DNA from 2 places in the Mycobacterium sp. NGS69 genome. Region 2 is predicted to be linked to the other one. Evidence: riboswitches for the same ligand, from Rfam matches in the RefSeq annotation. Region 2 holds a riboswitch; the other holds the start of a gene.
The links. Region 2 has a riboswitch for magnesium ahead of AC5Y2S_RS08930 (Rv1535 family protein). Riboswitches for the same ligand answer to the same signal wherever they lie in the genome.
Positions count from the first base shown of each region.

Region 1: it holds a riboswitch for magnesium, as region 2 does, so the genes downstream of both, AC5Y2S_RS20725 (PPE family protein) here and AC5Y2S_RS08930 (Rv1535 family protein) in region 2, are expected to answer to the same signal.

Region 1 is NZ_JCALCD010000007.1:55,911-70,679, forward strand. It holds gene AC5Y2S_RS20720 (PPE family protein, SVP subgroup) at 1-984, shown strand, start outside; M-box (ykoK) riboswitch at 1,056-1,231, shown strand; gene AC5Y2S_RS20725 (PPE family protein) at 1,645-2,847, shown strand; gene AC5Y2S_RS20730 (PPE family protein) at 3,805-5,121, shown strand; gene AC5Y2S_RS20735 (PPE family protein) at 5,156-6,571, shown strand; gene AC5Y2S_RS20740 (DUF732 domain-containing protein) at 6,599-6,928, shown strand; gene AC5Y2S_RS20745 (MgtC/SapB family protein) at 7,053-7,760, shown strand; gene AC5Y2S_RS20750 (NAD(P)/FAD-dependent oxidoreductase) at 7,774-8,973, opposite strand; gene AC5Y2S_RS20755 (sterol desaturase family protein) at 9,037-9,969, shown strand; gene AC5Y2S_RS20760 (Rv1815 family serine proteinase) at 10,068-10,742, shown strand; gene AC5Y2S_RS20765 (nitroreductase/quinone reductase family protein) at 10,749-11,195, opposite strand; gene AC5Y2S_RS20770 (TetR/AcrR family transcriptional regulator) at 11,305-11,988, shown strand; gene AC5Y2S_RS20775 (VOC family protein) at 12,125-12,625, shown strand; gene AC5Y2S_RS20780 (FAD-binding protein) at 12,699-14,156, shown strand; gene bacA (vitamin B12 ABC transporter pemease/ATP-binding protein BacA) at 14,229-14,769, opposite strand, start outside.
Region 2 is NZ_JCALCD010000002.1:755,943-770,711, reverse strand. It holds gene AC5Y2S_RS08970 (methyltransferase domain-containing protein) at 1-310, shown strand, start outside; gene AC5Y2S_RS08965 (RluA family pseudouridine synthase) at 311-1,237, opposite strand; gene lspA (signal peptidase II) at 1,234-1,827, opposite strand; gene AC5Y2S_RS08955 (asparaginase) at 1,871-2,812, shown strand; gene AC5Y2S_RS08950 (DNA polymerase IV) at 2,777-4,180, opposite strand; gene AC5Y2S_RS08945 (class I SAM-dependent methyltransferase) at 4,215-4,784, shown strand; gene AC5Y2S_RS08940 (hypothetical protein) at 4,863-5,720, opposite strand; gene ileS (isoleucine--tRNA ligase) at 5,847-8,972, opposite strand; gene AC5Y2S_RS08930 (Rv1535 family protein) at 9,270-9,491, opposite strand; M-box (ykoK) riboswitch at 9,782-9,951, opposite strand; gene AC5Y2S_RS08925 (TetR/AcrR family transcriptional regulator) at 10,046-10,702, opposite strand; gene AC5Y2S_RS08920 (NAD(P)H-dependent flavin oxidoreductase) at 10,699-11,823, opposite strand; gene AC5Y2S_RS08915 (carboxymuconolactone decarboxylase family protein) at 11,863-12,426, opposite strand; gene pks2 (sulfolipid-1 biosynthesis phthioceranic/hydroxyphthioceranic acid synthase) at 13,426-14,769, shown strand, end outside.

The sequences.
Region 1 (14,769 bases), on a different contig from region 2:
GCCGCGTTCGCCATGACGGTGCCCCCGGCGGAGGTGGCGGCCAACCGCGCCCTGCTCGCGGCGCTGGTTGCGACCAACTTCCTCGGGCAGAACACCCCGGCGATCGCCGCCACCGAGGCGCTGTACGGCGAAATGTGGGCCCAAGACGCGGCGGCGATGTACGGCTATGCGGGGAGCTCGGCGGCGGCCTCGACGCTGACGCCGTTCGATCAGCCGGTCCAGACCACCAATCCGGCCGGGCCGGCCGCCCAGGCGTCGGCGGTCACGCAGGCCACGGGCACGGCGGCGGGCACCGGCAGCCAGACGGTGGACCAGCTGATGTCCGCGATACCCACTGCGCTGCAAGGGTTCTCGTCACCGCTGTCGGGGATCGCGAACCCCGCCGCGGCCATCCCGGGCCAGGGACTACTCGACGCCATCCTGAACTTCCTGGACGGGGCAGACGGCAACGCGATCGGCACGTTCTTGAACTCCTCGTTCGTCAACGGGTTCGTCTCGGCCGGATACGTGAGCCCCGCCATCATCGAACCGGCCGTCACGGCCGCGATGGCCGACATCAACGCGGTGTCGGTGGCCGCACAACCCGCGGCGACCGCGCTCCCGCCCATGGGCGCGGGCTCCGGGAACGCCATTTGGACGCCCCTGCCGGGAGCCGCCGGGATGGCGTTGGGATCGGGCGGCCTGGGAGCCGCGGACCTGAGCGGGTTTTCGGCCGGCACCAACCAGGCGGCTTTGGTGGGGCGATTGTCGGTGCCACAGGCCTGGACGGCCGTCGCCCAGGTGGAGAACCACGCGGGGGCAACGTTCGCCGGCGGTGGCTGGACCAACGCGGTCGGTCCGGGCGCTGGCGCGGTGCCGGCCGGAGCGGCACCGATTCCGGGTATGCCGGGCATGCCCGCCGCCACGGCCGCGGGAGGCTACGGCCACGGCCCGCGCTACGGCTTCCGCGTGACCGTGATGCCGCGCCCACCGGCCGCCGGGTGACGGCCGGACTGTTGCAAACGCGTTGCAGCTGGGTTGACTTATCGACTAGCCGGGTGCCACCATGGCCTCTGCAAGCACCTCGCTAGGTGAGGCGTCTGCACGGATACAGGCCACTGACCTCGAACGTCGAAAGACGCCCAGGGTCAGGACAGCTCCTCCCGGCTTAAGGGTTGAGCCCAAGTGGCTTCCGGCTCGGCTGAATCGGATACGCCGTGTGGTGCCAAAGCTCTGACGAGAGGGGTGTGGTCTCCGGGAGTCCCAGCCCGGGCCCTTCTCCCCGTGTGCGAGTCGAAGGCATCCCCGTGTGCCCAGGCCGTGAGGAGGTGAGAGCGAAATGAGTCTCGGCGATAGTCCGTATTCCAGATCGACCATTTCGATTCGATCCGGCCCCGGCCCCTTTCTGACTGTCTGAACGGCTCACCCCGCCAGACCTCGTACCGACGCGTCCGCCTAGCGGATCGCGCCGGTGGATCGCGCTGATACCAGCCACCATTGCCGGCCGGCCCGGATCACCCTCTTCACGTGAGGAGTAGTCCGATGTCGCTTGTCTTCGCACGTCCGGCGGCGCTCGCTGATGTGGCCCGCGACTTTGCCGTAGCCACAACACGTTTCAGCACGCACACCACCACAATCGCGGCGCGTTAGGGGAGGGGGCCGACGATGACCGCCGCACTCGATTTCGCGACGCTTCCACCGGAAGTGAACTCCGGCCGGATGTACACCGGGACGGGCTCGGGCCCGATGCTGGCCGCCGCGTCGGCTTGGCATGGGCTCGCGGCCGAATTGCGCTCCACCGCATCGTCTTACGGCGCGGTGTTGGCCGCGCTCACCGGTGAGGAATGGCACGGCCCGGCATCGGTGGCGATGGCCGCCGCCGCCGCGCCGTACGCGGCCTGGTTGGGTACGACGGCCGAGCGGGCCGAGCAGACCGCGGTACAGGCCGAGGCCGCCGCGGCGGCCTACGAGGCCGCGTTCGCCGAGACGGTGCCCCCGCCGGTCATCGCGGCCAACCGTGCCCAGCTGATGGCGCTGATCGCCACCAACATCCTCGGCCAGAACACGCCGGCGATCGCGGCGACCGAGGCCCAGTACGCCGAAATGTGGGCCCAAGACGCCGCCGCGATGTACGGCTACGCCGCCTCGTCCGCGGTCGCCACCCAGTTGAGCCAGTTCACCGAGCCGCAGCGGACAACCAGCCCCGGCGGGCCGAGCGCGCAGTCGGCGGCGGTGGCCCAAGCCGTCGCCACCCCGGCCGGCGCTCAGCAGAGCACGATGTCGCAGCTGATGTCCGCGCTGCCCTCCGCGCTGCAGGGGCTGGCGTCGCCCGCGTCGTCGCAGACTCCGGCGGCGGAGATCATGGGGCTCCTCACCGGGTCCGGGTCGGGATCCGCGACGCTGGACAACCTTTGGGCCGAGTGGGGACCCAACGCCAACATCTGGAACACCGCCTTCTCGTCCGGGTTCTACATGCCCAGCAACACGCTGGCGCCATTCCTGAGCCTGCTGGGCCAGGGGGCCGCCGCCGACGCGGCCGACGCGGCCGGCCAGGCGATCGACGGCGCGATCGGTGAGGCGGTCGCGGGCCCCGCCGTCGGGGGCGTCGGCAGTGGCGTCTCGGCCGGGCTCGGGCACGCGCCGATGATCGGAGCGCTATCGGTGCCGCCGAGTTGGACCGCACCCGCGCCATTGGCCGGGCCGCTGGCGTCGTCGCTCGGCGGGACGCCCATGGTGGCGCCCCCGGCCATGGCGGCCGGCATGCCCGGGATGCCGATCGGGCCCACCGGTGTGCAACCCTACGGGCGGGCCATGCCGCAGTACGGCTTCCGCCCCACCTTCGTCGCGCGCCCCCCGGCGGCCGGCTAGGACCGGTCGCCGGGCGCCGCCTCACAGGCGGCGCCCGCGCGGATTGAGCTTTCCGCAACCTCGCGATCACACCGCCGGGCAGCGCTGCGGCGCGGTGGCCACAGCGAATCGGCCAAAGCCGCTCACAGCAAACTTCCAGCAGCAAATCAGCGTTCGGGCAGCAACGAATGCGTACGCTAGGTGAAATTTAGGGGAGCACCGGATGACGACAAACTTTCGATTCGGCGACGGTGGCCGCCGACGCGGCTGTGTCCAGGCGGATGCACCTGGGCAACGGGCGCGGAGGGGCCGGCGGCAACATCGCCGCGCCGACGGTGCCGTCGGAGCGTGCCGGGCTTGAATGCATTTCATAAGAATTGCGGTGGACGCGCGAGCTAACATGGAAATTGCCGTTTCGCGAGCTCGACGAGCCCTCACACTCACCACATGACGAATATGTTAATTGCTTAACGCAGTGCAATAAGGACGGCGCGGCGTATTAATTGCACCGATTCGGATGCGTAGAGCAGGCGGACGGCGGCGTTCTGTCGACAGATCGTGTTCACATTCAGACAAATTAAGGCCCGTTCCTGACCGCTTGCTGGATATCGCCTTCGAGTAAGCTGGACAAGGCATTCGACACAGAAATGTCGTAGCTGATGAGCAGCATTCTCACAGGCACAAGGGGCCTCTGACACTCGTCGTTTACCTTACTATTACATCCCGGGAACGCGTCGCGAATACGTTTCGATCACGATGATCGCTACATTAGGTCAGCGGCGCCTAACGCCGGGCGGACCGCCGCCTCTGACACATTTTGAATGGGAGTGTGGAACCCTGTTGTCTTCATACACGTCAAATCAGCGCATGAATTCAACGGCGGATTCCATGGATTTCATTAGAGCTGCCGCGTGGGTGCGGACGGGGCGGAAAGCCGCGCCTACCATGGCGGCCACTCAGGGGAGCGGGAGGAAATAGATGTTGGATTTCGGTGCGCTACCACCGGAGATCAACTCCGGACGGATGTATGTCGGCGCGGGGTCGGGGCCGATGCTGGCAGCCGCGGCGGCCTGGGACGAGTTGGCGACGGAGTTGCAGTCGACAGCCGCCGCTTACGGCTCGACGATCCAGACTCTGGCGGCCGGACCGTGGACCGGGCCGTCGTCCATCGCGATGGCGGCGGCGGCCTCCCCATACGTGGCGTGGATGAGCGCGACGGGCGCCCAGGCCGAAGAGGCGGCCAGCCAGGCCAAGATCGCCGCGGGCGCCTACGAGACGGCGTTCGCGGCCACGGTGCCCCCGCCGGTGATCGCCGCCAACCGGGCCCTGCTTATGACGCTGATCGCCACCAACTTCCTGGGACAGAACACCCCGGCGATCGCGGCCACCGAGGCCCAATACGCCGAGATGTGGGCCCAGGATGCCGCCGCGATGTATGCCTACGCGGCCTCGTCGGCGACCGCGTCGACGCTGACGCCGTTCACCGAGCCGCCGCAGACCACCAACGCTGCGGGCGCGCCGGCGCAGGCGGCCGCGGTCTCCCAAACCAGCGGCGCGAGCGGCCTAAACATCGGCACGCAGCTGTCGCAACTGATCAACTCCCTCCCGACCGCGCTGCAAAGCCTCGGCAGCGGCTTGCTGAATTCGCCGACGACGGGTTCGACCAACCTGTTGTCGGGGCTCGCCCTGCCGCAGCTGGTCAACCTGCCGTCGACGTCGTCCTTGCCGGCGGGCCTGGGGAGCGACCTGACGAGCTGGAACACCATCTGGTCGACCCTCACGGGGCCGTACTCCCTACAGGGATGGACGGCCATACCCGGCGGACCGTTCCTGTCGTTCGGCCAGGCCTACGCCTGGGGTCAGAACGGGCAGGGGGCAGCGGCCTACCTGGCCGGCCCGAAGGCCATCAGCGGCGCGTTGGCGCCGCTGACGCAGGGCGCCAGCGCCGTCAAGCCGATGTTGAGTTCGGCCGTCGGCGCGCAGGGCGCCATGGGCAAGGCGGCCCTGGTCAGCGGCTTGTCGGTGCCGCAGGGCTGGACGGAGGCCGCGCCCGCCATCAAAACGCTCGCCCAGGTGCTGCCCGCCAATGCGGCGGCCGCGCCGGTCGCCTCGCTCGCCGGGGAGGAAGGCGTGTTCAGCCAGATGGCCCTGTCCAGCCTGGCCGGACGCGCGGTTGGGGCCGCGGCCTTCCAGTCCGCCGGCACCGGCGGCGCCACCGCGGCCTCGCTGGGCGGTGCCGTCGCGGCTGATCCCGCGGCGGCCACCATCATCGTCATCCCCGCGCTGGAGGACTGACGCCATGACCGACACCAGGCAAGGGGAGTAGCCGATGTTCTACGCAGCATTTCCGCCCGAGTTCAACTCGGGAAGGATGTACGCCGGCCCCGGATCGGGCTCGCTGCGCCAGGCCGCCGCCGCGTGGGAGGGGCTGGCCAGCGAACTGCAGTCCACCGTGTCCTCCTATACGTCGGTGATCGACAGCCTGACCAGCGGCTCCTGGGTGGGCCCCTCATCGTTCAGCATGGCCGCCGCAGTCACGCCCTATCTGGCCTGGATGCAGGGCACCGCCGCGCAGGCCGCCGAGGCCGCCGCCCAGGCCACCGCGGCGGCCGGCGCGTACGAGACGGCGTTCGCCGCGCACGTGCCGCCGACTGAGATCGCGGCCAACCGCAGCCAACTGGCCCAGCTGGTGGCGACCAACGTCTTCGGGCAGAACACCCCGGCGATCGCGGCGACCGAGATCCAGTACGCCGAGATGTGGGCCCAGGACGCCGTGGCCATGGACACTTATGCGGGCTCCTCGGCGGCCGCCTCCAACGTCACGCCGTTCACCGAGGCGCCGACGATCACCAACGCCGGCGGGCTGGCCGGCCAGGCGGCGGCGCTGACCCAGGCCGCCGGGACCTCGGCCGGCAACGCTTCGTCGATCGTCTCGTCCCTGTCCTCGTCGCTGACGACGGCGGGGGGCCCACTGTCCTGGCTGCTGCAGACCGGCGCGAACCTGAGCACCTCCTACACCGCGACCGTCACCGCCCTGCTGAACGGCCTGTTCGGGCCTAGCGGGGCCACGACGATCATGGCCATGTACAACGCGGTGAAAGTCCCGCTGGGCCTCACCACGCAGTTCAACGACATCGGGTTGCTCATCAACTTCCCCGTGTCGCAGTGGCTCAAGTTCGCCCCACCCGTCGCCTACGGGGCGCTCCCCAAAGACGCGCTGGGCGCCGGACTGGGGGCGTTGGGCTTCGGCCGCGGCACCCTGTACAACGCCGTCTCGGCGGGCATGGGCAATGCCGGCACGCTGGTCGGCAACCTGTCGGTCCCGCCGAGCTGGGCCACGTCCACCCCGGCCATCCGGACGGTGGCCGCCGCACTGTCGGCCGCCGGGCCGGACGCCGTGCCGGCGGCCGCGCTCGGCGAGGGCGGGCTGCTGAGTGCCATGTCGGTGGCCGGGATGCTGGGCAGCGCCTTCGGCGCCGGGGCTCCCAGCGCGCTGAGCGGCGCCGGCGTGCGCGGACGCATCAAACCCATCAAGGACCTCAAGGACGCCCACTCGCCGGAAAACCTGAAGCGGCTGGTGGCGCAAATATCCGAGCAGCCCGAAAGCGTGCAGCACCACAACGTCGACCAGGAAGGCCTCGACGCCCTGCTCGAGCAGCTGGCCAAGAAGCCCGGCATCCACGCGGTGCACCTCCGAAAGGGCGACAAGCCACAAGTCGTCCCCTCAGACGCGCAAATGGGTTAGGCCGCAACCGAATCGGGAGAGCAACCAATGAACAAACTACTGCTGACACTCGCGGGCACCGCGACCATGATGTTCGGCCTCGCCGTACCCGCGCACGCCGATCCGCCCCCGCCGCCGCAGGGTGACGACGCGGGCTTCCTGGCAGCGTTGCACCAGGTCGGCATCAACTACTCCAGCCCGGATGCGGCCGTCGCGTCGGGCAAAGCGGTGTGCACTTGCCTGAACAACGGCGAGTCGGGCCTGGAGCTGGTGCACGACGTGAAGACCCACAACCCGGGCATGGACATGGAGAACGCGTCCAACTTCGCGATGATCTCCGCGAAATTCTATTGCCCGCACCAACTTTCCAAAGCCTAGCGCCGGATGGCCCGCCGGTTGCGGCGGCGTGACGACCAGGCGACCCGAGCGGGGGCGGTCCACCTGCCGTTTACCTGAGCGTGCTTAGCTGCCGCCGTCCGTTGGGGGAAGGAGGTGCGGTGCCATGACGACGTTGAGCGTCGCCGAATTCGCCCTCCGACTCGGCGTCGGGGTGGGCTGCGGCGCCTTGATCGGGCTGGAGCGGCAGTGGCGGGCCCGGATGGCCGGGTTGCGCACCAACGCGCTGGTGGCCGGCGGCGCGACGCTGTTCGTGCTTTACTCCGTCGTCACCGAGGACAGCAGCCCCACCCGCGTCGCGTCCTACGTGGTGTCCGGGATCGGGTTTCTCGGCGGGGGCGTGATCCTGCGCGACGGGTTCAACGTCCGCGGCCTCAACACCGCCGCGACCCTGTGGTGCTCGGCCGCGGTGGGCGTGCTGGCCGCCTCGGGGCACCTGGTGTTCACCGCGATCGCCACCGGCACCGTGGTCGCCATCCACCTGTTCGGGCGCCCGCTGGGACGGCTGATCGACCGCGAGGACGTCGCCGAGGAAGACGAGGGCCTGCAGCCCTACCTGGTGCAGGTGGTTTGTCGCCCGAAGTCCGAAAAGTACGCCCGCGCCCACATCGTCCAGCACGCCGGCGGCAACGACATCACGCTGCGCGGCATCCACACCGGGCACGCCGCCGACGACGAACTCACCCTGACCGCGCACCTGCTGATGGACGGCCCCACACCGGCCAAGCTCGAGCGGTTGGTGGCGGAGCTCTCGCTGCAGCCGGGCGTCCGCGCGGTGCAGTGGTACGCGGGGGAAAAGGCGCAGGCGGACTGACCCGACCGGGTGGTCAGGGGCGGGCCTGCAGTTCCGGCGCGGCGGCGGCCAGCAACTCGGGCCGGCTGCCGCTCAGCGGGGGGTAGATGCGCCTTGCGTTGATCGTCTGCTTAGTGGCCTTGGCCTCGGGCCCGGTCGAAACCACCAGCCGATCCCACCCCTCGGTGTAGACGGCCCCCGCCGGACCGAGATCGAGAACCGTTACGTACCAAGGGATTCGAAGTGCCAGCATCGGCTCGTCGAACAGGTCGCTGATGACGTTGTAGCCGGCGTAGCGGCCCATCGGGCGCCCGTGTTGACACGACATCACCGACAGGTGCTCGTCGTCCATCCGCGCGGCGGCCACGTCGCCCGCGGCGAAAACCCCGGGCACGCCGGGCACCCGCAGGTAGTCGTCGACCTGCACCCGGCCCAGGCGGTCGAGTGGCACACCGAGCTGCTCGGTCAGCGAACTGGCCCGCATGCCCGCGCACCACACCACGGTGGCCGCCTCGAGCTGCTCCCCCGAGGACAGCGTCACGCGCCGCTCGGTCACCTCGGCGACGCCTGTGCCCGTTCTGATTTCGACTCCGTTGCCGGACAGGGCCCGTTCGATCACCGGACGCGCCGAGGACCCCATGTCGGATCCCACCAGGGGGTTGCGGTCGACCAGGATCACGCGCGGGGTGGCGCCTCGCTGAGAGAACAAGGCGCGCAGCCGAATCGGCAGCTCGCTGGCCGCCTCGATGCCGGTCAGTCCCGCACCGACCACGACGACGGTGGCCGCCGCCGGCGTCGGCGAGTCGTCGGCGAGTTCGCGTAGGTGGCGCTGCAACGCAACGGCGCCGTCGTAGGTGTCGACGTCGAAACCGAACTCCCGCAGCCCCGGGATGGCGGGCTTGACGACGTGGCTGCCCGACGCCACCACCAGCCGGTCGTAGCCGTGCGTCGCGCCGCCCAACGTGGTGACCGTGCGAGCGCCCGTGTCGATGCCGGTCACCTCGGCGGTGACGTGCGCAACGCCGACGGGGCCGAGCAGGCCGGCGAGCGGGATTCGACAGGGCGTCAGGTCGGCTTCGTAGTTGCGCACCCGGATGTCGTGGAAGGGTTGGGCGCTCACCACGGTGATGTCGACGCTGCCCGCCGGGATGGCGAGCTCGTCGCACCGCCGGGCCGCGCCGAGGGCCGCCCATAACCCGGCGAACCCCGAGCCGATTACCAGCACTGCGGCCAAGTGCTCAACACCTCATTGGTACGGGCCGTTACCAGAGTCGGCCGATGGTCGTAATCTATCGGTGTGAATGCTGTCATCGGGTTCTGGTTCGCGCTGCCCCCGCAGGTGCGCGACCCGGTGCTGTTCGCCATCCCGTTCTTCCTGTTGCTGTTGACCATCGAATGGACCGCGGCCCGCAAGCTGCAGCGCAGCGAGGCCGAGGAGCGGCCCGGAGCCGGCGCGTACCTGACCCGCGACTCGTGGACGAGCATCTCGATGGGCCTGGTCTCGATCGCCACCAGCGCCGGCTGGAAGGCGTTGGCCCTGCTTGGCTACACCGCGATCTATGCCTACCTGGCGCCGTGGCACCTCTCGCCGGCCAAGTGGTACACCTGGGTCGTCGCGCTCGTCGGCGTCGACCTGCTGTACTACGGCTACCACCGCATCGCGCACCGGGTCCGGCTGATCTGGGCGACGCACCAGGCCCACCACTCCAGCCAGTACTACAACCTGGCCACGGCGGTGCGCCAGAAGTGGAACAACAGCGGCGAGGTGTTGATGTGGGCTCCGTTGCCGCTGTTGGGACTCCCGCCCTGGATGGTGTACTTCAGCTGGTCGCTGAACCTGATTTACCAGTTCTGGATCCACACCGAGCGCATCGACAAGCTGCCGCGGCCGTTCGAATTCGTCTTCAACACCCCGTCGCACCACCGGGTGCACCACGGGATGGACCAGGTCTATCTGGACAAGAACTACGGCGGCATCCTCATCATTTGGGACCGGCTCTTCGGCAGCTTCCAGCCCGAACTGTTCCGCCCCCATTACGGCCTGACCAAGCAGGTCGACACGTTCAACATCTGGAAGCTGCAGACCCGCGAATACGTCGCCATCGCCCGCGACTGGCGATCGGCAAACCGCCTGCGGGATCGGCTGGGCTACGTATTCGGGCCGCCGGGCTGGGTACCGCGCGGGGCGGAGCGGACCGACGGCGCTGTGCCACTGGTCACGCCGGGGTAACGCCAACGCCGTCAAGTGCGAAAAGATCAACGAGGGGTGAGATCAAGCCGTAACGTCACCCTTCGGGTCGGCATTTCACGGAGGGATCGGAGCTCATCATGCGCCGCCTGGCACTGCACGCATTCGCCGCCTCGGCATCCGTCCTGGCAGTCGCATCGTGGCTGCCGCCCCTGCAGGCCAAAGCGGACCCCCCGGTGGTCTTTCCCGGCATGGAGATCCACCAGGACAATCGCCTGTGCACCCTCGCCTACGTCGACCCGGGCCTGAAGATCGCGTTCACCGCCGGGCACTGCCGCGGCAGCGGGGTCGTCTACGACCGCGAACACAACGTCATCGGCCGTCAGGCCACGTTCCGCGACAACACGCCCAGCGGCACCACCGTGGCCACCGACCAGTCGATCAACGATTACGAGGCGATCGTGCTGGACAGCGGCGTGACGGCCAACAACGTGCTACCGGGCGGGCGCCCGCTGGAATCCAACCCGGCCCTGGCGCTTGCGCCGGGCCAGGCGGTGTGCCATTTCGGCGTCGTCACCGGCGAGACCTGCGGCACCGTGGAAAGCGTCAACAACGGCTGGTTCACCATGTCGCACGGTGTCCAGAGCCAGCGGGGCGATTCCGGGGGACCGGTGTACCTGGCGCCCAACGGCGGCCCGGGGGAGATCGTCGGGATCTTCAACAGCGTCTGGGGCGATCTGCCCGCGGCCGTGTCGTGGCGGGCCACCTCGGACCAGGTCCGCCAGGATCTCGGGGCGACGCCCAACCCCCGCTGATCCCGCCTACCCGGCCGGCTTGAGCACGAACACCGGAATCGAGGGTGCGCCGGCGAGCAGCTGCTCATCCGTGGAATCCGGCGTCAACCCGCCGACGTAGTCCTTGACCTGCCAGTACCAGCGGGCCAAATAGCGCCTCAGCACCTCGGGCTTGGCCGCGTCGCCCACCTCGGTGACGTGGGCGCGTCGCCGCCGCCAGCGCGGACCAACCTCGACGACGCCCGCCGCCCTCACGTTGCGGGCCCACTGCGTGTTGCCGCGCGGGGAGACCAGGTAGTCCACGCCGTCGATCGTGAGCAGGTTGATCACCACCGCACGCGCTTTCCCGCTCTTGCGGCCACGGACGCGCAGCGCCCGGGTCCCGGCGATGCTGATGCCCAGCTCGGCGAGCCAGCGGATCACCGCGTTGCCGGCGCGGGCAACGCGACCTGGTTCTTCGTAGCGCGTGGCCATGGTAGGTCCTCCCTGGAGATGCGAGAGCGGTGCTCTCTGTGTCGGACACGCTGCCACAGCCGCCGCCAAAAAGCAAGAGCGGTGTTCTCGGTTGTGTCAGACTGGCCGCGTGGGCAAACGCCAGGAGTCGCGGGAGCAGATCGAGGCGCGAATCATCGAACTTGGCCGGCGCCAGCTGGCGGAAGCCGGCGCCGCCGGGTTGTCGGTGCGCGCGATAGCCCGCGACCTGGGCATGGTGTCCTCGGCCGTGTACCGGTACGTGTCCAGCCGCGACGAGCTGCTGACCCTGCTGCTGGTGGACGCCTATTCCGACCTGGCCGACAGCGTGGACCGGGCCCGCGAGACCGCGGGTGAGGCGTGGAGCGACGACGTCATCGCCATCGCGCGGGCGGCCCGGGCGTGGGCCGTGGCCGACCCCGCCCGCTGGGCCCTGCTGTACGGCAGCCCCGTCCCCGGCTATCACGCGCCCGCCGAGCGCACGGTTCCCGCCGGCACCCGCGTGGTGGGCGCGTTCTTCGACGCCGTGGCCGCCGGCATTGCGACCGGCGATATCCGCCTGACGAACGACCTGGCGCCGCAACCGATGTCGTCCGACTTCGAACGCATTCGCCACGAGTTCGGGTTTCCGGGCGACGACCTGGTGACCGCCAAGTGCTTCCTGCTGTGGGCGGGCGTGCTGGGCGCCATCAACCTCGAGGTGTTCGGGCAATACGGCGCCGACACCCTGACCGATCCGGCGGCGGTGTTCGACACCCAGCTGCGGCTGCTGGTGGACGTGCTGACCCAGCACTGACCCGCCACTCACCCAGCACTGACCCATCGAATTAGAACGTGTTCACCGGCCTTTTTGCACGGTCGACCCTGCCGCTCGCGGCAAAGCCTTGCCGGCCCTTTCTGGTGGCCGGCCGGCTGGGCTATCCTGCGAGACGATGACCCTTCCCACTCAATCGCCGACGCAGATCGCCTGGGTCACCCCGGACCTGGATGCCACAGAAACCGCCCTCACCGGCCTGTTAGGCGTTCGGAAGTGGGTGCGGATACCCGAGGTGCACTTTGCGCCGGACAGCTGCAGCTACCTCGGCAGGCCCGCCGATTTCGTCGCCAGCATCTCGCTGAGCTACCTCGGAGACATGCAGTTGGAGCTGATCTCACCGGTCCACGGGAAGAACATCTATAGTGACTTTTTGCGCGAATCCGGGCCCGGTCTGCACCACATTTGCACGGAGGCGCCGAGCCCGGAGGCATTCGACGCAGCGTTGGCGGAGGCCGCCGCGCAGGGCGCGCCGGTCGTGCAGCAGGGCGTGATGCCCGGCGGCATCCAGTTCGCCTACGTGTCGGCGCGGCAGGCCGGGGTGCCGTATCTGGAGATCGCCTACGTCACACCGGAGATGAGGGCGTTCTACGACTACATCAAGCAGGAGCAGCAATGAGCCGCGCCGGCGACGATGCAGAACGTAGTGATGTGGGGGTACCTCCCGCTTGCGGGGGAGAGGAGTGGCGCCAATGAGCACCGAGATCCCGGCAACTGTCAACGCGGACACGGTGTCCTCCTGGTCGGACGAGGTCGACGTGGTGGTGATCGGCTTTGGCATCGGCGGCGGGTGCGCGGCGGTCAGTGCCGCGGCCGCGGGCGCGCGGGTGCTGGTGCTCGAGCGCGCGGCCGCGGCGGGTGGCACCACTTCCCTTGCGGGGGGCCACTTTTACCTCGGCGGCGGGACCGCCGTGCAGGAGGCGACCGGCCATCCCGACTCGGCCGAGGAGATGTACAAGTATCTCGTCGCGGTGTCACGGCAGCCGGACCACGACAAGATTCGCGCCTACTGCGAGGGCAGCGTCGAGCATTTCAATTGGTTGGAAGACTTGGGTTTTCAGTTCGAGCGCAGCTACTTTCCGGGCAAGGCAGTGATCCAGCCCAACACAGAGGGGTTGATGTTCACCGGCAACGAGAAGGTGTGGCCCTTCCTGGAGCAGGCGGTCCCGGCGCCGCGCGGCCACAAGGTGCCCGTGCCGGGCGACACCGGCGGCGCCAGCATGGTGATCGACCTGCTCCTCAAGCGGGCCGCGAGCCTCGGCGTGCAGGTGCGCTACGAGACCGGTGCCAGCCAGCTGATCGTGGACGACGCCGGGGCCGTGACCGGCGTGACGTGGAAGCAATTCTCCGAAACCGGTGCGATCAGGGCAAACTCGGTGATCATCGCTGCCGGGGGCTTCGTGATGAACCCGGACATGGTAGCCAAATACACCCCGAAGCTGGGCGAGAAGCCTTTCGTGCTCGGCAACACCTACGACGACGGCCTGGGCATCCGGATGGGCGTCTCCGCGGGAGGCGCCACCCAGCACATGGATCAGATCTTCATCACGGCGCCGCCCTACCCGCCGTCGATCCTGCTCACCGGGATCATCGTGAACAAGCTCGGACAGCGGTTCGTCGCCGAGGACTCATACCACTCCCGCACGGCCGGATTCATCATGGATCAGCCGGACAGCGCGGCGTTCCTGATCGTCGACGAGGCCCACCTGGAGCATCCCAAGATGCCGCTGGTGCCGCTGATCGACGGCTGGGAGACCGTGCCCGAGATGGAAGCCGCGCTGGGCATTCCGCAGGGCAACCTGGTCGCGACGCTGGACCGCTACAACACCCACGCCGCCCGCGGCGAGGATCCCGATTTCCACAAGCAGCCGGAATTCCTTGCGGCGCAAGACAAAGGGCCGTGGGGCGCGTTCGACATGTCGCTGGGCAAGGCGATGTACGCCGGATTCACCGTCGGCGGGCTGGCCGTGTCCGTGGACGGGCAGGTGCTGCGCGACGACGACAGCGTGGTGCCCGGCCTGTACGCGGTGGGGGCGTGCGCATCCAACATCGCCCAGGACGGCAAGGGTTATGCCAGCGGGACGCAGCTGGGCGAGGGCTCGTTCTTCGGGCGCCGCGCCGGAGCGCACGCGGCTGCGTCGAGCCTGTAATTTCGCAGGGAAAGTGCGAGTAAACCCCTGCGGATTTACAGCCTCGCCGCGCCTTCGCCGAAACTCGCCGGCCTAAACCCCGGCCGGTTCCTTCGCCACCGGGCCCAGGCGCCATTCGCCACCGCCGAGCAGGTGCAGCTGTTGCGCATGGTGCTGCTCGACGGTGGGCCGGTGGCTGACGCTGACCAACACGGTGTCCGGCAGTTCGGTGCGCACCAGCTGGTACAGCGCGAACTCCAGCCCCTCGTCCAGCGCCGAGGTGGCCTCGTCGAGGAAGACCGCCTTCGGCTTGGTCAGCAGGATGCGGGCGAAGGCGACACGCTGCTGCTCACCGGGGGACAGCACCTTGGCCCAGTCCTGCTCCTCGTCGAGCCGGGCCGCAAGCGGCGCCAACGCCACCTTCGTCAGCACGTCGTGCAACTCGCCGTCGGAGACATCGCCCGGCTCGTTCGGGTAGCACACGACCGTGCGCAGGCTCCCCAGCGGCACATACGGCAACTGCGAGAGGAACATCGTGGCGTTGTCGCCCTCGGGACGACACAAAGTCCCCGAGGCGTACGGCCACAACTCGGCCAGGCTGCGCAGCAGCGTGGTCTTGCCGGCGCCCGAGCGC
Region 2 (14,769 bases):
TGAGCTGGTCGAGTACTTCATCGGGCCGCAGCCCGAGAAATGGGCCGAGTTCCACCCGGACGCCGTGCGGGCGCAGGTGCAGGCCGCGGGCCTGGAGGTGGTGGACTTGCGCATGGAAAAACTGCGCGCCGAGTTCTTCGACATCGGCGCCGTCGTCTACTTCCTGCGCAAGGTGGTGTGGACGGTGCCGGACTTCACCGTCGAGCGCTACCGCGACCGGCTGCGCGAACTGCACGAGCGGATCGAGGCCGACGGGTCCTTCGTCGCGCACCCGACGCGGGTGCTCGTGGACGTCCGCAAGCCCGGCTGATCAGCCCTCGTCGCGCAGCACGTCCAGCGCGTGCTGCAGATCGGGCGGGTAGGGGCTGACAATCTCGATCCGCCGGCCGTCCGCCGGGTGGGCGAAAGCCAGCGAGCGTGCGTGCAGCCATTGCCGTTCCAGCCCAAGCCTTTTCGCGAGTTTCGGGTCGGCGCCGTAGACGAGGTCGCCGCAGCACGGGTGGTGCAGGGCGGAGAAATGCACCCGGATCTGGTGGGTGCGTCCGGTTTCCAGGTGCACGTCGAGCAGGCTCGCCGCGTGGAAGGCTTCGATGGTGTCGTAATGGGTGAGGCTGTGCCGGCCGTCCTTGGTGACGGCGAACTTCCACTCGCCGCCGCGGTGCCGCCCGATCGGCGCGTCGATCGTCCCGCTGGACGGATCCGGATGCCCCTGCACCAGCGCGTGGTAACGCTTGTCGACGGTGCGCTGCTTGAACGCCCGCTTGAGCACCGTGTAGGCGCGCTCGGAAAGCGCCACCACCATCACCCCGGAGGTGCCGACGTCGAGGCGATGCACGATGCCCTGGCGCTCCGGCACGCCGGATGTGGTGATCCGGTAACCGGCCGCGGCCAGGCCACCGAGCACCGTGGGTCCGGACCATCCGACCGACGCGTGCGCGGCCACCGCCGCAGGTTTGTCGACCGCAACGATGTCGTCGTCGGAGTACAGGATGGTCATGCCCTCGATGTCGACGGGCGGGTTTTCCAGCGGCGCCGGCGCGTCGGGCAGGCGCACGTGCAGCCAGGCGCCGCCCGTCAGGCGGTCGGACTTGCCGGCTCGCACGCCGTCCAATTCCACGCCGCCGTCCTCGGCCAGCGCGGCCGCCGCGGTCCGCGACAGCCCCAGCAGCCGCGACAGCCCGGCGTCGACGCGCATGCCCGCCAGTCCCTCCGGGACGGGCATCGAACGCTCGGTCATCGGTGCTGATCGGCCTGGCGCCGGGCGACGGCGTCCCCGTTGGCCTTTCGGCGGCCCACGGCGTCGAAGTCGTATCCGAAGACCGACAGCACCACCAGCAGGATGGCCCCGCCGACCACCGACGGGTCGGCGACGTTGAACACCGGCCACCAGCCGACCGACAGGAAGTCCACCACATGCCCGCGCAGCGGGCCGGGCGACCGGAAGAACCGATCGACCAGGTTGCCCATCGCGCCGCCGAGGATCATGCCGAGCCCGACCGCCCACCACGGCGATACCAGCCGTCGCCCCATCCAGAAGATGCCGGCCACCACGCCGGTCGCGATCAGCGTCAGGACCCAGGTGTATCCGGTGGCCATCGAGAAGGCCGCCCCCGAATTGCGCACCAAGGTCCACGTCACGGTGTCGCCGATGATCGACACCGGCTGGCCGGGGGGCAGCAGCCTGACGGCGAGCACCTTGGTCACGATGTCGAGGGTCAGCACCACCGCCGCGACTGACAGCAGCAGGCGCAGCCGCCTCGGCGGCCTGGCGGGTGCGGGTTCGGGTTCGGCCACCTCCCGGGCCGGTCCTGAGGGTTCGTCGGACACGTCACCATCATTCCCTAACCCGAAGGTGCGCGATGATGCCACCGTGGCTAATTCGAAGGGCAGGCTCACCGTCATCGCCACCGGAGGCACGATATCGACGGGCGAAGGCGCCGACGGGGTGCGCCGACCGGCCTACAGCGGCGCCGATCTCACCTCGGGGCTGGACGTCGACGTCGTCGACCTGCTGGCCCTCGACAGCTCCGAGCTGACGCCGGCCGATTGGGACCGCATCCGGGCCGCCGTGCGCGCGGCGATCGACGGCGGGGCCGACGGCGTGGTCGTCACCCACGGCACCGACACCATGGAAGAGAGCGCCCTGTGGCTGGACCTCACCCACGCGGGGGAAGTCCCGGTCGTGCTCACCGGCGCCATGCGCAGCGCCGACGCCCCCGACGCCGACGGGCCGGCCAATCTGCGCGACGCGCTGGCGGTCGCGGCCTGCCCGGCCGCCCGCGGCCTGGGGGTGCTGGTGTGCTTCGCCGGCCGGGTGCTGCAGCCGCTGGGGATGCACAAGGTGGCCACCGAGGACCTGAGCGGCTTCGCCGGCGAACTGGTCGGCAGGGTGGACAGCGGCGAAGTGACCCTGACCGGCCCCAAAACCCGTCCGTATCTCGGTGATCTCGGCGCCGCGACCGCCCCCCGCGTCGACATCGTCGCGGCATACCTGGGGAGTGACTCGGTGGCGCTCGACGCCTGCGTGGCCGCCGGCGCGCGGGGCGTCGTGCTGGAGGCGCTGGGTTCGGGCAACGCCGGTGCGGCGGTCGTCGACGGGGTGCGCCGGCATTGCCGCGACGGCGTGGTCGTCGCGGTGTCCACCCGGGTCCCGGGCGGGCGGGTCGGCGCGAGTTACGGTCCCGGCCACGACATGGCCGCCGCCGGCGCGGTGATGGTGCCGCGGCTGCGGCCGCCGCAGGCGCGGGTGCTGACGATGGCCGCGCTGGCCGCCGGGCTACCCGTCGCCGACGTCGTCGACCGCTGGGGTTAGCAGCGCGTCGGCCTGCAGGCCACCGAGATAGTCGGGCCAGTCCAGGGAGTCGACCGGGTTGGCGCCGGTGAGGTCGTCGGTGTCGGCGGGAAACGTGCGCGCCTGACCCGGGCCGGAGCCGCGGGTCTCGAAGCGCACCGTCACCACACCGTGGCCGGCGCCCTGCACCCAGCCGTGTCCCAGTTCGCGGTGCGCTATGTCGTCTCCCACCCGCCACCCCGCGGCCTCCTCGGGCGCCGGCGCGAACATCGCCTCGGTCGCGGTCTCGATGTGCTGCGGGTCGGACGTCTCCCCCGACAACTCGAGGTCGGGGAACAGCGACTCCTGGCGGACGTCGCTCAACCCCGAAAACCCCACCCCGAGAAGGCGAATCGGGCCGATTTCGCGTGGGTCGAGCAGCAGCCGGCGGGCGACCGCGGTGAGCGCGCCGGCCTCGGTGGTCGCGTAGGGCAACGTCGCCGAGCGGGTCAGCGTGCTCATGTCGGACTTCTTCAGCTTCACCGTGACGGTGCGCGCGCCGCGGCCGTCGCGCAGCAGGCGCTGGTGCGCGTGCTCGGCGATCGGATCGATCGCGTCGCGCAGCTGCTCGAGGCTGGTCAGGTCGGCGGCGAAGGTCGACTCGGCGCTGATCTGCTTGGCCACCGCACGCTCGGCGACGGGGCGGTCGTCGATGCCGCGCGCGAGGCGGTGCAGCGCCAGCCCGACCGTCGCGCCCAGGATGTTGGCCACCTCGGCGTCGGTGAGCGCGGCCAACTCTGCGACGGTCTCGATGCCGAGCCGATTCAGCTTCTCCTCGGCGACAGGGCCGATCCCCCACAGCCGCCGCACCGGCAGCCCGCCCAGCAGCGCTTGCTCCTCGGCGCGCCGAACCACCCGCACCCCATCGGGTTTGGCCAGTCCGGACGCGATCTTCGCGATCTGCTTGCCCGAGCCCGCACCGACCGACGCGACCAGGCCGGTCTCGTCGCGAATGCGCCCCCGCAACTCCTCGCAGAACGCCTCGACGTCCTCGGCCGGCGCCCCGGCGAGCCACGGCGGCTCGCCGAAACCCTCGTCGACGGACAGCTGCTCGACGACCGGTACCAGGCTGCGCACGGTGTCGAAGACTCGGCGGCTGGCCACCCCGTAGACCACACCGCGCGGCGGCAGCACCACCGCGGTCACTCCGATCAGCCGGCGCGCCTGATGCATCGGCATGGCCGACCGGGCGCCGAACACGCGGGCCTCGTAGCTGGCGCCGGCCACGACGCCCCGCCCACCCAGGCCGCCGACCAGCACCGGCCGTCCCCGCAGGGTCGGTCGGGTGAGTTGTTCGACGGAGGCGAAAAACGCGTCCATGTCCAGGTGCAGCACCCACCGGGACTCCACATCTGCAAATGCTATTGGTCTACCGTCGTTGGGTATGGCAATGAACCTCGCGCACCGACGGATTTGCAGCTCGGATCGCTGGGCAAAGCAGGTGGAAGACGAGCTGCTCCCATGGGCTCTTGCCGATGTGGACCTTGGCGACAACACCCTCGAGATCGGGCCCGGTTACGGAGCGATTCTGCGAGTGCTGGTCGACAAGACGCCGAAACTGACCTCGGTGGAGATCGACACCCCGATGGCGCAGCGTCTGCAACGGCTCTACGGCGATCGCGCGCGCATCATCAACGGCGACGGCACCAATACCGGGTTGCCCGACAACGAGTTCAGCTCGGTGGTGTCGTTCACGATGCTGCATCACGTCCCGACCGCCGAGCTGCAGGACCGCCTGTTCGCCGAGGCGTTCCGGGTGCTTCGACCCGGCGGCGTCTTCGCCGGCAGCGACAGCGTGACCTCGCTGCGGTTCCGCCTCCTGCACTTCCGCGACACCTGCAACACGGTGTCGCCCGAAACCTTGCCGGATCGCCTGCGGGCAGCAGGTTTTCGCGATGTGGAGGTCGAGGTTCGCGGCGGACGGCAGCGCTGGCGGGCGGTCAAGGGCGCTTAGCCGCGAGAGTGCAACTGCCGACCGTCCCTCTCGGGAAACGTGTCGGCAGTTGCACTTTCGCGGTTTGGGCAGGCTGACTCACTTCTTGCCGGGGATCACCTGCGGGTGAAGCGGCTGCTGCTGGACCGGCTGCGGGTGCACGGGCTGCTGCTGAATCGGCAGCGGGTGGATCGGCTGCTGCTGGATCGGATGCTGCTGGCAGGCAAGGCACTCGATCGGTCCGTGGCCGCCGCCCTGCTGGCCGCCGCCCTGTTGCTGGCCACCGCCTTGCTGCTGGCCACCGCCCTGCTGCTGGCCGCCGCCACTCGGGTGGTCGCCATCATGGTCCGACGGCACGGGCACGGGAATCGGCACCGGGACCACCACCGGCGGGACGTTCACCGTCACGTTCGGCGGAGGCGGCGGGGTGCCGGGGTCGGCCGGCGCGGCGGGCGGCGTACCCGGGTCGGCGGGCGGCGCTGCGACGACCGGGGCGGGGGCGGTCCACACCGGCGCGCCCCCACCGCTGACCGGTCCACTCGGCAGTTGCGCGGCGTCGGGTGGCGTGGCGATGGACGGCGGCGCCGGCGCCACGGGCGGCGGCGCGACCGCGCTGGCCGACTGGGGTGTCACCGAACTGACGCTGGAGTTCGGAACGACGACGGCCGGCTTCTCTTGCTTCGAACTCGTCGAGTCGATGAGCATCATGCCGAGCCCGCCGACCACTCCGAGCCCGGCGATCACCGCCGCGGCCACCAGGACGGTCGTTGCCCGCGAGCGCGGCTGCTCGGTCACGGTGGTGGGCGGGAAGTCCTCGAAGTTTGCGGGTTCCGACAGGGATCCGTCTTCGATCGAGGGGTCACCCAACGGGCTCGACGCCCACGCCTCGGCAACCGTGAGGTCCTCGTGCGGGATGGCGGCGAAGGTAGCGGACTGGAAGTCTTCGATGGTGCTCATGGTCGGTTCCTTAACTGTGGTCGCGACCCCCGTTGGGCCGCCGTCACAGGTAGGAGCAGCAAGCCCCGCCACACCGGACACTTTTTTCGGAACTTTTTTTCGGAACCTCCGGCCGACCGGTCGCGGTCAGGCCTTACTGATGGCCACGCGCACGCCGTCGCCGATCTCCGAGCCGTCGGCGGGCTCGCCGAACTCGAAGCTGGTCGCGAGGATCTCCCCCGCGATCAAGTCGCGGTGCGTCCGCGCCCAGTCGGCGCGCTCGCCGGGCACCGACATCACGACGCTGATGCGGTCGGACACGTCCAGCCCGGTCGACTTGCGCAACTCCTGCAACTCGCGGATCCGGTCCTTCGCCCAGCCCTCGGCCTCCAGCTCCGGGGTCACAGTGCCGTCGAGCACGACCAGACCGGAGCCGTCGGGCAGCGCCGCCGTGTAATCCGGGTCGGCGGCCACCAGCCGGGCGCTGTACTCGTCGGGCTGCAGCACCGCCGGACCCGCGGTCAGGGTGCCATCGGGGTTGACGACGCCCTCGCCGGCCTTGACCGCCTTGATGGCGGCCTGCACGTCCTTGCCCAGCCGGGGCCCGGCGACCCGCGCGTTGACCGTCAGCTCGAACCGCCCGTACGTGTCGATCGCGTCGGTCAGTTCGACGCGCTTGACGTTGAGCTCGTCGGCGATCAGGTCCACAAACGGCTCGAGCCGCTGCGGGTTCTCCACGGCCACGGTCAGTTTCGGCAACGGCAGGCGCACCCGCAGCCTCTTGGCCTTGCGCAGCGACGACGCCGCCGAGCAGACTTCGCGGACCTGATCCATCGCGGCGACCAGGCCGGGATCCGCGGGCACCGCGTCCGCGTCCGGCCAATCGGTCAGGTGCACCGAACGCCCGAAGGTCAGGCCTCGCCAGATGATCTCGGTGACAGACGGGAGCAGCGGCGCGGCCAGGCGAGCGCTCACCTCCAGGACCGTGTGCAACGTGTCGATGGCGTCGGCGTCTTCCTCCCAGAACCGCGAACGCGACCGCCGCACATACCAATTCGTCAGCGCCTCGGTGAACTGGCGCAGCTGCTCGCAGGCGCCCGAGATGTCGCAGACGTCCATCGACTCGGTGAGGTCGTCGCGCAGCTCCGCCAGCTTGGCCAGGATGTAGCGGTCCAGCACTTTGGCCGAATCCGTCCGCCAATTACCGACTTTCGGCGCGTAGAGGGCCAGGAAGCTGTAGGCGTTCCACAACGGCAGCAGCACCTGGCGCACGCCTTCGCGGATGCCCTGCTCGGTGACGATCAGGTTGCCCCCGCGCAAGATCGGCGAGGCCATCAGGAACCACCGCATCGCATCCGAGCCGTCACGGTCGAACACCTCGGAAACGTCGGGGTAGTTGCGCAGCGACTTGCTCATCTTCTGGCCGTCGGAACCCAGCACAATCCCGTGCGCCACACAGGTTTTGAACGCGGGACGGTCGAACAGCGCGGTGGCCAGCACGTGCAGGGTGTAAAACCAGCCGCGCGTCTGCCCGATGTATTCGACGATGAAGTCGCCAGGATAGTGGCCGTCAAACCAGTCGCGGTTTTCGAATGGGTAGTGCACCTGCGCGTAGGGCATCGAGCCCGAGTCGAACCACACGTCGAGCACGTCGGGGATGCGCCGCATCTTGCTGCGACCCGTGGGGTCGTCGGGGTTGGGCCGGGTCAGCTCGTCGATATAGGGCCGGTGCAGGTTGGTGGGCCGCACCCCGAAGTCGCGTTCCAGCTCGTCGAGGCTGCCGTAGACGTCGATGCGGGGATAGGCCGGGTCGTCGGACTTCCACACCGGAATCGGGCTGCCCCAGTACCGATTTCGGGAGATCGACCAGTCGCGCGCGCCCTGCAGCCACTTGCCGAACTGGCCGTCCTTGACGTGTTCGGGGTACCAGGTGATCTGCTGGTTGAGCTCCACCATGCGGTCCCGGAAGTCGGTGACCGCGACGAACCACGATGACACCGCGCGATAGATCAGCGGGTTGCGGCAGCGCCAGCAGTGCGGGTAGGGATGTTCGTAGGTCTCGTGGCGGACCAACACCGCGCCGTTGGCCGCCACCGGACCGCTGCCGTTCTTCAGGTCGCGGATGATGTTCGGATTGGCGTCAAAGACGCGCTGCCCCCGGTAATCCGGGACCGTGGAGTCAAACCGGCCCTTGGAATCCACCGGAGTGGCCGGGGCTATGCCGGCCGCGTCGCAGACCGCCATGTCGTCCTCGCCGTAGGCGGGCGCCATGTGCACGATCCCGGTGCCGTCCTCGGTGGTCACAAAGTCACCACGAAGCACCTGGAACGCCTTGTCGGTGTCCATGAAGTAGGGGAACGGTGGAACATACCGCAGACCCAGCAGGTCCGCGCCCCGATACGTGCCCAGCACCTCGGGCTCTTCTCCCAGTTCGCGCGCGTAGCCGGCCAGCCGCGCCTCGGCCAGCACGAAACGGCGCTCCCCCACCCGCACCTGCACGTACGTCACGTCCGGGTTGACGGCCACCGCCAGGTTCGACGGCAGGGTCCACGGCGTCGTCGTCCACACCAGCAGGTAGGCCCCGTCGAGCTCGCCGCCCGTGACCTTGAAGCCCACCGTCAGAGCCGGATCCTGGCGGCTCTGGTAGACGTCGTCGTCCATCCGCAATTCGTGATTGGACAACGGGGTTTCGTCGCGCCAGCAGTACGGCAGCACCCGATACCCCTCGTACGCCAGGCCCTTGTCCCACAGCTGTTTGAACGCCCAGATCACCGACTCCATGTAGCTGGGATCCAGCGTCTTGTAGTCGTTGTCGAAGTCGACCCAGCGGGCCTGGCGCGTCACGTACGCCCGCCACTCGTCGGTGTAGCGCAGCACCGATTCTCGGCAGGCGTCGTTGAACGCGGCGATCCCCATGTCGTCGATCTGGGACTTGTCGTTGATGCCGAGCTGGCGTTCGACCTCGAGTTCGGCGGGTAGCCCATGGGTGTCCCAGCCGAACCGGCGCTCCACCTTGTAGCCGCGCATGGTGCGATACCGCGGCACGATGTCTTTGACGTAGCCGGTGAGCAGGTGACCGTAGTGGGGCAGCCCATTGGCGAACGGCGGCCCGTCGTAGAAGACGTACTCCGGGGCGCCGTCGCGGCGGGCGATGCTGGCCCGGAAGGTGTCGTCGCGGGCCCAGTAGTCGAGAACGTCGACTTCGAGCGCCGGGAAATCGGGCGCCCCGCCGGCCGGCTTCGGGTACGCCTTGACGTCCGCGTTCTCGGTCACGATGTGTGTCGTCTCCTGTGGCCTCGATACTCAGGCCGGGGACGACGACGCGCAAGGTGCGCGAGCGCCGCGGTACCACCCCGCTTGCCGCGCTCTCGCGCGACCGCTCGACGAGGGCTATGACGGGCCTACCCGTTCGGTTCTACTGAGCCTGTCGGCCGTTCTTCCGAAGGCTCCCCGGTGATCGCCGGATCGATGCCATTTGCTCGATTCTACTCAAACCCCGCACCCCAAGGGGCTACCTGGCCTCAGGACAGACCTGCGGCCGGGTAGCCCTTTGGAGCGAATAGAGCACCACTAGGCCCGGACTTCCAGCACACCCACACGCCACAGCGCCGCGTACACGTGACGCACGCCGATGGCCAGGAAGTGGGCGGCACCATCCACCAGCGGGTCGCTGATGACGATGGTCGTGCCCTTCTTGGGCGCGGTGGCGGGCGCGGGGGGCGGGGTCGTGTCGCGCACCACGGTCAGCTTGGGCGCGACGGTTACCACTTCGTCGTGCAGAACTGCGGTCATGATCGTCTCCTGACGGGAACCAAACGAGCGTTGATTGGACTGACGTGTCCCATCCCGTTGGGGTTCCGATCCGAGAACGCTTGGCCGGTAAGCCAATTAGCGTCGCGGCGACTCAGCCGAAAACGTCGCGCCTCAGGTCGGATCGGGACGGAACACAGCCCGGACTTCGACCCGGACTATCGCTGGAACTCATGCGTCCCTCACCTCCTCGACGGTCACGACGCGCGTTCGGTTTGCCCGCGCGATCCACGCGCACCAAAAGGAGTACAGAAACCGGCGAACGCCGGAGATCCGCACCCCTCTCGTCAGAGCTTTGGCACTACACGACGTGTCCGATTCCTCGGAAGCCACCTGGGCTCAACCCTTAAGCCGGGAGGAGCTGTCCTGACCCGGGGCGTCTTTGGACGTTCGGGGTCAGTGGCCTGTATTCGTGTAGACGCCTCACCTAACGAGGTGCATACGCGACCGATCATGCACGATCGCCACGACACGGTCAATGTGATCCGGTCGGTGTCGCCGAATCTTTATGCGGTCATTACGTGAACACACAGGCGTTAACAAGCTGCGGGCGCGCCGGACCCCGCCCCCCGCGGGCGCAGCCCGTCCAGCACCAGCGCCACCACGAAATCAGCCACCTGAGCTGCGGTGACGTCGTCGTCGGTGCTCAGCCGCCGTTGCGCCAGCTGGCCGACCAGCGCCGCCAGCGTGTACGCCACCATGCGCGGCGGGGCGCTCACCACCTCACCGCGCTCCTGGGCGGCCACGATGAAGCTTTCGATGTCGTCGATGAACCGCTCGTAGATCCCGCCGAGATGTTTTTCGAATCGCTCGCCCAGCGCGCACGGGTCGCGCAGCAGCAGCTTGACCGTCGCCTTGTCGGACTCGAAGAACTCCAGCGTCGCCCGCACCGCGACCCGAAGCGACTCCTCCTGCCCGACGCTGCGGACCGGAACCCCCAGCGCCGCAACGACGTGGGTGCGCAGCGCGCTCTCCTCGGCCGCCATCAACGCGTGGAACAACTCGTCCTTGGAGTCGAAGTACCAATAGACCGAGCCGTAGGCCAGGCCGGCCCGCTTGGCGATGTCGGCGATCGTCGTTGCGTGAAAACCCTTGCGCGCGAACACTTCCTTGGCGGCCGACATGATCTGCTCGCGCCGCTGTGACTTGTCCTCGTCGCTGACCGCGCGGCGCCGGCGGGCCGCGCTGGTCACGTATCGACCAGGCCGTCGAGCCGGCCGATGGTGTCGATGAACTCCTCGACCATGTCGAGCACCACCGAGCGGGCCGGGCGGACCCGGTCGAGCGAACCAACCACCTGGCCGACGAAGTACGTCGCCAGCTCGCGCGCCTTGGACTCCGGATTGGTGGCGGCCTGGTTGATGCGCACCTGCGAGCCGGTGACCAAGGCGGTCTGCAGCGGCATGCCGAGCGGATCGGGGGTGTCGGGCCGCGCCCACTCGTCGGTCCAGGCGGTGCGCAGCATCCGCGCCGGTTTGCCGGTCATCGATCGGGAGCGCACCGTGTCCGAGGAGCTGGCCGCCAGGAACTTCTCCTTGACCACGGGAACCGTCTCGGCCTCCTCGGTGGTCAACCACACCGAGCCGCACCACACCCCCTCGGCGCCCAGCGCCAGGGCGGCGGCGACCTGGCGGCCGCGCGCGATCCCGCCGGCCGCCAGAACGGGCACCGGTGCCACGGCATCCACCACCTCGGGCACCAGCACCATGGTCGCCACCTCGCCGGTGTGGCCGCCCGCCTCGGTGCCCTGCGCGACGATCAGGTCGACGCCCGCGGCCGCATGCCGCCGCGCGTGCTGCGTGGTGCCCGCGAGCGCGGCCACCACGACGTCGCGGTCGTGGGCGCGCTGGACGAGGTCGGCGGGCGGCGACCCGAGGGCGCTGGCAATCAGCCGGATGTCGTGCTCGAAGGCCACGTCGAGCAACGGCTCGTAGCCCTTGGGCGAGATGTTGAGGCCCCCGGACGACGCCCTGGGCGCCTCGGTGGGGGCCGCGACGCCGTAGCGGGACAGGATGTCCTCGACGAACGCGCGGTGCTCCTCGGGCAGCAGCTCGCGCGCCTGTTTGGCGTCGATGCCGCCCTGCTCGGCGCCGACGTACTTGGGCGGCAACAGCAGGTCGACGCCGTATGGCTTGCCGCCGGTCTGCTCCTCGATCCACGTCAGCTCGTTGTGCAGGCGCTCCGGACTGTGCGCGACGGCGCCGAGGATGCCGAGACCGCCCGCATTGGTCACCGCGGCGACGACGTCGCGGCAGTGGCTGAAGGCGCAGATCGGAAATTCAACGCCGAGCATCTCGGCGGCCCTGGTTCGCATTGCCCGACGCTAAGAGTTACTGACTGATAAGTCAATCGGTTAGGGGGACCGGCCGTCCGGCGGCCAGCTGGACACGCCCTCTTCCAACGGGACCTGGAGGCTGCGCAGGATCGACGAGACCATTCGCCACGCGCCGATGGCGGTGACGAGCTCTATGAGAACCACTGTGTCGCTTTGCAATTCACGCTCGCACGCGGCCCAGCTCTCGGCGCTTACCGCGCCGTTGCGCACCACGTCGTCGGTGGCCGCCAGCACCGCGCGCTCGGCGGGCCCGAAGCCCTCATATGCCCGCCAATCGCGCACGCCGATCAGGTCGCCGGCGCTCACGCCCAGCCCCGACGCGACCCGCCAGTGCTGTGTCCACTCGTAGTCGCACGCGGTGAGCCAGCCGATCCGCATGATCGCCAGCTCACGCAACCGCGGGTCCAGGCTGCCGTGCCAGAGCATGGTGGCGAGCAGGTCGTTGATGCCGCGCGCCAGCGGCGGATGGTTCAGCAGCACCTGGAAGATGCTGAGCTCCGCCATGTAGTCGGGCACCGCGGCCTCGTCGGCGGCGGCCTTGGCCACGTCAAGCGGCAGTCTGGGGACCCGGGCTTGCCCGATAGGTGGGGTCATGGTGTGAGCACTCCGTCCACTGGTGGACACCTCGCGTTCACCGGCAATGGTAGCCAGCGGCCACAGCCGTTGGACCGGGAGAATGACGGACGAAAAGCCCGGAGCCCCAACGCCGCAACGCCGGACGGCCCGATGAAAACGACGGTTCCGGCACGAGCGGTGCCGGGGGCCCGTGCGCGAATACCGTTGGCGCCCGGAGGGATACCGCGACGGCGACGGCGTCGGGCCGGCTCGTCCCGGTCGCGCCGCACGGCCGTCGCCAGCGAATGAATTCAAAGCCGCGGCCCGCCGTGATCGGCCCGTGATCGGTCCCACAGACGGCGCCCGCGCCGCTCCCCCGACACCACGGTTCGGCCTCGAACCGGGCACGGCAATCACGGCAAAGTATGAATCTCGACACAATTTCGGCAGGACTTAACTTGCAATCTTAAAGATTTCAGCGATTTTCCTGCGGAGTTTCGCAATGGCCCCTACCATGGCGTGATTACGCATCTTCGATGCAGCGCATCGGTGCGTCCAATTTGGTCTAGGGCCTCGGCCCCCGCGGGTCGGGTGGGTTCACGCTGTCCCGGACGCTCGGCGCCGACAACGCCCGTGGTCGGCGCCGGTTCGGGCAGGTAAACGCCGGAGACCTTGTCGGACAGCGTCTCTGGTAGCGATGCCGGTACGAGGCAATGGGGCGAATACCGTCCCAAAAGTATGCGTCTGGCCGGTTGGCCAAGCCGGGTGTCGACCGGCCTTGGCCAGGGCTTTGTTAAATTTTTGTACGTTCGCACGATTTTTCCACGCGTGAGAAGCGAAGCCGCTACGCTGCTGATCGCGCCATGTTGTTACGGGTGGGCTTCGATGCGGGGGTCGGTGGGTTTTTTTGCGTTGCGGCGGAGTTGCCAGCTCGCGCAAAAAAATTCGACGAGATTTCTCGAAGCTCTGATAAGAGCGAGCAGCAGTGATAGGAACTTGTGGATAGGCAAGGAGAGGTGAAGGACAGTGGATAAGGCAGGCGTGACTCCGGTCGCAGTCATCGGGATGGCTTGCCGGCTGCCCGGGGGCATCAACTCACCTGACCTCTTTTGGGAAGCGTTGCTCCGCGGCGACGACCTTGTCAAGGAAATTCCCGCCGAACGCTGGGACGTCGACTACTACTACGACCCCGAGCCGGGCGTGCCGGGCCGGTCGGTTTGCAAGTGGGGCTCCTTCCTGGACAACGTCGGCGACTTCGACCCCGAGTTCTTCGGCATCACCGAAAAAGAAGCCACCGCGATGGACCCCCAGCACCGCCTGCTGATGGAAACCGCGTGGGAGGCCATGGAACACGCCGGCCTCACCAAGGACACCATGGCCGCGGAAACGGGTGTTTTCGTCGGATTGAACTATGGCGACTACCAATTCGTCCACGCCGCCACCGACGCCTTTGACGGCCCGTACGGAAACCCCGGGACCATCTCCTGCATGGCGTCCGGGCGGATCGCCTACGCGCTCGGCCTGCACGGCCCCGCGGTCACGATCGACACCGCGTGCTCTTCCGGCCTCTTCGCGATCCACCAGGCCTGCCGCAGCCTCAACGACGGAGAGAGCAACCTCGCGTTCGCCGGTGGCGTGAACGTGATGCTGGAACCGCGCCGGTCCGCCTCCGCGTCGGCGGGGGGCATGCTGTCGGGCAGCGGGCACTGCTACGCGTTCGACGTCAAGGCCGACGGCTTCGTCTCCGGCGAGGGCTGCGTGGTGCTGCTGCTCAAGCGACTGACCGACGCGCAGCGCGACGGCGACCGGATCCTCGGTGTGATCCGCGCCACGGCCGCCAACCAGGACGGCCACACCATGAACATCGCGATGCCGTCCGGCGAGGCGCAGTCGGCGGTTTACCGTGCGGCGCTCGCGGCGGCGGGTGTGGACGCCGGCACCGTCGGCATGGTCGAGGCGCACGGCACGGGGACCCCCGTCGGCGACCCGATCGAATACGGCAGCCTCGCCGAGGTATACGGCATCGGCAACCCCTGCGTGCTCGGCGCCGCGAAGACGAACTTCGGGCACACCCAGGCGGCAGCGGGTGCGCTGGGGATGATGAAGGCGGTTCTCGCCGTCCAGCACGGTGTGGTCCCGAAGAACCTGCACTTCGAGAGCCTGCCCGACGAGATGGCCCGGATCGACACCGGATTGTTTGTGCCGCAAGAGATTACGCCGTGGCCGCTGAGCGGCGACCAGCCGCGGCGCGCGGCGGTGTCGGCGTACGGGATCTCCGGCACCAATGTGCACGCAATCGTCGAGGAGGCTCCCGAGCCCATTTCGCGCAACGGTGCGGCGACCCGCCCGGGCCGCGACGGCACCCTGCTG